Regions from separate parts of the Gordonia sp. GONU genome, predicted to be linked through region 1. Evidence: riboswitches for the same ligand, from Rfam matches in the RefSeq annotation. Region 1 holds a riboswitch; the other holds the start of a gene.
What was found. Region 1 has a riboswitch for cobalamin ahead of NWF34_RS13865 (CbtB-domain containing protein). Riboswitches for the same ligand answer to the same signal wherever they lie in the genome.
Positions count from the first base shown of each region.

Region 2: another riboswitch for cobalamin. It lies ahead of NWF34_RS18370 (iron ABC transporter permease); the one in region 1 lies ahead of NWF34_RS13865 (CbtB-domain containing protein).

Region 1 is NZ_JANRHB010000013.1:57,865-61,274, forward strand. It holds gene NWF34_RS13855 (histidine phosphatase family protein) at 1-134, opposite strand, end outside; gene NWF34_RS13860 (CbtA family protein) at 153-986, opposite strand; gene NWF34_RS13865 (CbtB-domain containing protein) at 1,021-1,254, opposite strand; cobalamin riboswitch at 1,293-1,469, opposite strand; gene NWF34_RS13870 (ATP-dependent helicase) at 1,480-3,410, shown strand, end outside.
Region 2 is NZ_JANRHB010000024.1:32,145-35,554, reverse strand. It holds gene NWF34_RS18375 (ABC transporter ATP-binding protein) at 1-412, opposite strand, end outside; gene NWF34_RS18370 (iron ABC transporter permease) at 412-1,464, opposite strand; cobalamin riboswitch at 1,536-1,718, opposite strand; gene NWF34_RS18365 (L-lactate dehydrogenase) at 1,839-2,792, shown strand; gene NWF34_RS18360 (excalibur calcium-binding domain-containing protein) at 2,930-3,202, shown strand; gene NWF34_RS18355 (DUF2786 domain-containing protein) at 3,364-3,410, shown strand, end outside.

The DNA of each region.
Region 1 (3,410 bases):
CAAAGCGTCACCGGTCCGGCGACCGATGCGGCGAGCGCTTCGATGTCGCGCCGCCCGCGCTCGTCCAGCGGCGCATCACCGCCGAAGCGCACCGATCTGTTGGGACCGGCGCGCCCGGCGGTGATGATCTGCATGAGAACGTCCGGGCCCGTTCAGTTCTCGGCGGCGTCGACCGTCCGGCGCGCGGTCGGGTTCTTCGACCGCGCCATCGCGCCGAGGATCAGCGCGAAGGTCACCGTCAGCACCGTCCACAGGATGACCTGGTTGGTGATCGTGTACACGCGGAAGTCGGCGACCACATCCGCCGGGAATCCCGGGAACACGATCCGACCGGATTCGTCGCGCACCGGATCGGGCACCTCGCTGAACGACGGCAGGAACGCGATCGTGATACCGACCGCTGTCAGATACGCCGCGCCGCCCACGACCGCCGACACCAACCCGCCGATCCGCGGACGCAGCCACAGCGCGAGTACGACGGCTGCGATCGCCAGCACCAGCGACACGACGGTGATGGTCAGGAAGGCGCCGGTCCGATCCCCGATCGTGTCGTCGTCCCCTACGGCCGGCGGATTGGCCGGGTAGGCGAAGAACGGCACGCCGAAGACGGCCACGAAACCGATCGCACCGATCACTCCGGCGACCGCGCGGGCATCGGTGGCGGGATACCGGTTGCCGAGGTAGCTCCACAGCACGGTGAAGGCGACCGCGAAGAACGCCCCCATGCACAGCGCGAACACCAGGTTGCCGACGCCGGCGCCCAGGTTCTCCTGCATGGCGCGGGTGAAGACCTCACCGCCGTCGCCGTGGTGGTGGCCACCCGCCTCGGCGGCATGGGCCAGTGTCTCCTCGGCCTCTGAGCGGGCGCCCTCGTAGTCGACGGCCTTCGACACCACGGGTTCGATGTAGAACCGTGCGAAGACGAACGACAGGATGCCGGCGATCAGGCCCGACAGCAGGCCTGCGCCGATGAATCTCTTCTCCATGTGAACTTGTCCCTACCGATCGGGTCAGAACGACTCAGTGGCAGGGAAAGCCGAGGAAGTGGCGGGCGTCGTGCACGAACTCGTGCACGTGCGTGTCCTCGCCGAAGACGGAGACGACACCCTGGTCGTAGCCGAGGAAGTAGTAGGCGAGCCCGGCCAGCAGCACGGTGAGGCTCAGCCAGAGCGCCGCGCCGGCGACCGACAGATTCGGTACCGCGAGAGCGCGCGGTGCGGGTGTGACTGCTTCGGACGTACGGGGAGCTGTCATCGGGATGTCCTTTCGCCGATCTCGCGTCGGTGAGTGTGGTGGATCAGTTACTCGCCGGCACGGCATCCTGACTCATGTCTTCCCCAGGCACCGTCGAAATCCTCGACCGCGTCCGGTTCGTCGTTCACAGTGGCGCGACCGTTCCGGATTCTCACCGGATTCCCCGTACAGGCGTGAGATGACTGTATACCCCGACCTGTCACACATGTGAGACATAGTGGAGAGATGCCCCGCCCTTCGGTACTCGACCGCTTCACCGCCCCCACCCGGCGATGGTTCACCGGGGCGTTCACCAAGCCGACCGCGGCGCAGAAGGGCGCCTGGACCTCGATCGCCGACGGCGCGAACACGCTGGTCATCGCACCGACCGGCTCCGGCAAGACCCTGGCGGCGTTCCTCTGGGCCCTCGACCGGCTCGCCGCCGACACCGCTGCACGCCGTCCGGGCACGAAGGTCGTCTACATCTCGCCGCTGAAGGCGCTCGCCGTCGACGTGGAGCGCAACCTGCGCGCGCCGCTCACCGGCATCACCCGCGCCGCGCAGGAACTGAACCTGCCCGAACCGAACATCACGGTCGGCGTCCGCTCCGGCGACACCTCGGCGGCCGACCGCCGCGCCCTGGTGAAGACCCCGCCCGACATCCTGATCACCACCCCGGAGTCGCTCTACCTCATGCTGACCTCGGCGGCGCGGGAGAGTCTCACGAACGTCGAGGCGATCATCGTCGACGAGGTGCACGCGGTCGCCGCGACCAAACGCGGCACGCACCTGGCGCTGACCCTCGAGCGCCTCGACGAACTGCTCGAGAAACCCGCTCAGCGGATCGGCCTGTCGGCGACCGTGCGGCCACCCCAGGTCGTCGCCGGGTTCCTGTCCGGGTCGGCCCCGTGCCAGGTGGTCAAACCGAAGGCCGACAAGACCTTCGACCTCCGCGTCGACGTCCCGGTCGAGGACATGGCCAACATCCCGCCGGCCCCCGGTCCCGACGGCGCCGACCCGGCCGAACTCGACGATGCCTTCTCTCCCACCGCCGGTTCGCTGTGGCCGTACGTCGAGGCGTCGATCGTCGACCAGATCGAGGCCAACCGGGCGACGATCGTGTTCGCGAACTCGCGACGCCTCGCCGAGAAGCTGACCGCGCGGCTCAACGAGATCCACGCCGGGCGACAAGGCACAACCACCGAACCCAGGGCCAATCCGACGGTCGCGGGCGGGGCCCCGGCGTTCGTGATGGGCAGCGGGGCGAGCTCCGGCGCCGAAGCCGTTCTCGCGCGTGCCCACCACGGTTCGGTGAGCAAGGAGCACCGCGCCCAGATCGAAGACGACCTCAAGGCCGGTCGTCTCGCGTGCGTGGTGGCGACCAGTTCGCTGGAACTCGGCATCGACATGGGTGCGGTGGATATGGTGATCCAGGTCGAGGCACCGCCGTCGGTCGCGAGCGGTCTGCAACGTATCGGCCGCGCGGGCCACCAGGTGGGCGAGATCAGCCAGGGCATCCTCTACCCCAAACACCGCACCGACCTGCTGCACTGCACGGTCACCGTCGAGCGCATGCTCGACGGTGCGATCGAGGAGATCAAGGTTCCCCAGAATCCCCTGGACATCCTTGCCCAGCAGACCATCGCGGCCGCCGCCGTCGACGATCTCGAGGTCGACCACTGGTACGAGGTGGTCCGCCGGGCCGCTCCCTACAAAGATCTCGGACGCGGGGTCTTCGACGCGACGCTCGATCTCATCGCCGGACGGTTCCCTTCCGACGAGTTCGCCGAACTGCGCCCCCGGGTCAACTGGGATCGCGACGCGGGCGTGATCACGGGTCGCCGTGGTGCCCAACGACTCGCGGTGACCTCCGGTGGGTCGATCCCGGATCGCGGGCTGTTCGGCGTCTTCATGGTCTCGGCGCCGGGAGCGCAGCGAGCGGGCCGCATCGATACCGGTGAGAAGTCCACGCGCGTCGGTGAACTCGACGAGGAGATGGTCTACGAGTCGCGGGTCGGCGATGTGTTCGCGCTGGGCGCGACGAGCTGGCGGATCGAGGACATCACCCACGACCGTGTCCTGGTGTCGCCGGCGTTCGGCCAACCCGGCCGGCTGCCGTTCTGGATCGGCGACGCGATCGGGCGTCCCGCCGAACTCGGCGCGGCGATCGGGGCGTT
Region 2 (3,410 bases), on a different contig from region 1:
AACCGCCCAGTCCCACCTGCTCCAAAGCGGACCGGATGATCTCGTGGTCGTCGGAATTGCCTGTGGACCAGGCAGACCGGTACGGCGTGCGTCCGAGGCCGACCGCTTCGGCGACCGTGAGTTCGGCCGACGGATGTTCATCCTGACCGACGACCGCGATCGACAGCGCACGACGCCGCGCGGGAAGACGATCGAGATCGTCGCCGGCCAACCGGATACGCCCGGTCGCCGGTCTCTCGAGACCGCACAGGGTCCGGAGCAACGTGCTCTTCCCCGCCCCGTTCGGGCCGACGATGGCGAGGCGGGTTCCGGCCGGGACGTCGAGGTCCACCTCGCGCAGGATCGTGCGGCCCCCACGACGACAGCTGACGGCGCTCGCGCACAGGGTCATCGAACGTGTGCCGGAGCTCATCAGGACCCGCCGCCGAACACGTACTGGCGTCGTCCCATCAAGAACAGGAAGATGGGTGCGCCGATCAGTCCGGTCACGATGCCCAGCGGCATCTCGCGTGGTGAGGCCGCCACTCGTGAGATGACATCGACCCACACGAGGAACAGGGCACCGCCGCAGACCGCGACGGGGATCATCGCCCGGTGCGTCGCGCCGACCAGCAGCCGAGCGGCGTGGGGGACGATCAATCCCACGAATCCGATTCCGCCCGCGACCGCGACCAGGACTCCGACGACGATGCCCTGGACCGCGAACAACGCGTTCCGCATGGCACGCACGGGAACCCCGAGAGACGTCGCGGTGTCGGTGCCGGCCGCGTAGGCGTCGAGCCAGGAGTGGATCGCCAGCATCGCGAACGCCGTGACGGCGACGACGACGCCGGCGATCTGGACTTTCGCCCAGGTCGCGCCGGCGACGCTGCCCAGCATCCAGAACATCACGTTGTCGGCGGCATGCGGGTCCGCGGCGGTGAACACCAGCAAGGAGGACAGCGCCATGAACGCCGACGACAGCACCACCCCGGAGAGGATCAGGCGCAAGGCGGTCAGTCCGCCCTGCGACCGGGCCACCGCGTACACCGTGACCGACGCCACGAGTGCGCCGACCAGGGCGCCGCCGGACAACGCCCAGACGCCGAGGGCGGCAAACGAACCGAGCGTGATGACGGCCGTCGCGCCGACCGCGGCTCCGGCGGACACGCCCAGAAGGTACGGCTCGGCGAGCGGATTGCGGACGAGGGCCTGCATGACTGCACCGGCGAGGGCCAGACCGGCGCCGACGATCGCCGCGAGAACCGAACGCGGCACACGGAGATCCCAGATGATCACGGAGTGCGCGGTGTCGAGCTCGTCACCTCGGAGATGCCCGGCGACGGTACGCCAGACATCACCGATGGGTATGGTCTCGGCGCCGAAAGCGGTGGCGACAGCAATGCTCACCAGGGTGAGAACGAGAAGGATCAGGGCAAGAGGCATCGACGGAAGTCGCCGTACCGACGTGTCGGTGGCGATCATCGTCGTGCCGTCGGGAGGACGGGGCACGGGTGGTACTGCCTTCGGTCTGGGTATCTGTGCGCGAGATACCGGGTGGACTCGACGAGAACGGCAGGTATTCGGACTCGGGTTCGTCCGGACCCGACGCCTTCCCGGGTTGCCCCAGTGGCTTGATGTCGGGTCCGTCCCCCATACCGCTGCGCGCCAGTCCTGGATTCGCACCAGGTTCCCCGGCACCCGCTTGTGCAGGTGCGACCGATCTCTCCGGTGAGGTTAGCAATACGGACACCGAGGCCCAACGTGCGTAGCCGGGCGAGTGCTGCCCGGAGGTCGTAGGCTTGGGGCCGGCAGAGCAACGACCAGACGCGAATCGAACCGAGGCGGACGGTGATCCGATGGACGGACGGCCCACGAAACTGGCCATCATCGGCGCGGGCGCGGTGGGCACCGCGATCGCCTACTCGGCACTGATCCGGGGGGTCGCGCGGACCGTCGCCCTGCTGGACATCAAGGCGACGAAGGTCACCGCGGAAGTGCTCGACCTGTCGCACGGTCTCGAGTTCGTGCCCCGTGCCGACATCATCGGCTCCGACGACGTGTCGGTGTGCGCCGACGCCGACGTCGTCGTGTTCACGGCCGGTGCCAAGCAGAAACCGGGTCAGTCGCGTCTCGAATTGGCCGAGGCGACAATAGGTTTGACACGATCGATCCTGCCCGGGGTGCTCGAGGTCGCGCCGAATGCGATCTACCTCATGGTGACCAATCCGGTCGACGTCGTCACCTACGCCGCCCAACGGATCACCGGCCTGCCGTCGAATCGGCTGTTCGGTTCCGGAACCGTTCTCGACTCGTCGCGCCTACGGTTCCTCGTTGCGCAGCACTGCGGTGTGGCGGTCCAGAGTGTGCATTCCTATATCGTCGGCGAACACGGCGACAGCGAGATCCCGCTGTGGTCTTCGGCGACGATCGGCGGGGTGCCGCTGACATCCTGGACGGCCTTGCCCGGCCGGCCGGCCATGGATTCCGTTGCACGCGAACGCATTCGGAATGAGGTCGTGCACGCCGCCTACGCGATCATCGAGGGCAAGGGTGCCACCAACTACGCCATCGGCCTCGCCGCCACCCGGATCGTCGAAGCTGTGCTCGGCGACGAACACCGGGTGCTGCCCGTCTCGACGGTCGCCTCCGGGTTCCCCGGGCTCGAGGACGTATGTCTGTCCCTGCCGACGGTCGTCGACCGCGGTGGTGCGCAGACGCGACTCGAGGTGCCGCTGTCGCCGGACGAGGAGGCGGGTCTGCTCGTATCGGCCGAGACCCTGCGCGGGATGCAGGCGCGATTCGGGTTGTAGCGCGCTCCTTCGGTCCCGTGACGACCTTGCATGGCGCACTGTCCATCGGCCGGACCAATCTCGCGACACAACGCGGATACCGACGACGCTGCCGGGTTAGCTTTGCCTGGTCACATCGGTCTAGGGAGAGTTCGACGATGAGTGCTTCGCGAAAGATGGTTCTGGGGTTCGTCGCTGCGGCGTCGATGGCAGTCGCGCCGCTGATGGTCGCGGCACCCGCGTCGGCCGCGACCGACTACGCCAACTGCACGGCACTCAACGCCGACCACCCGCACGGCGTCGGCGAGCCCGGTGCCGTCGATTCGACCTCCAGCACCCCGGTCACGAACTTCACCGTCGACCAGGCCCTCTACGACGCCAACGACGAGAGCGATCGCGACAAGGACGGCATCGCCTGCGAGAAGCAGTGACCGCGATTCCACTCCGGTGACGTGTTCACCCCGCGTCGTGTTCGGCGAGACCCGCGCGACATCGCCCGCTGGTTGTCCGCGGGCGGAGCTCCCGACCCTGGCCTTTCCGGCCCGTCGGCGGCCCGATGGAACCGATCGGGCCGCTGGATAGTCTGAAATACATGCGCGACGACAAGCTGCTCACCCGGATCTCCGCCCTCCTGCGACA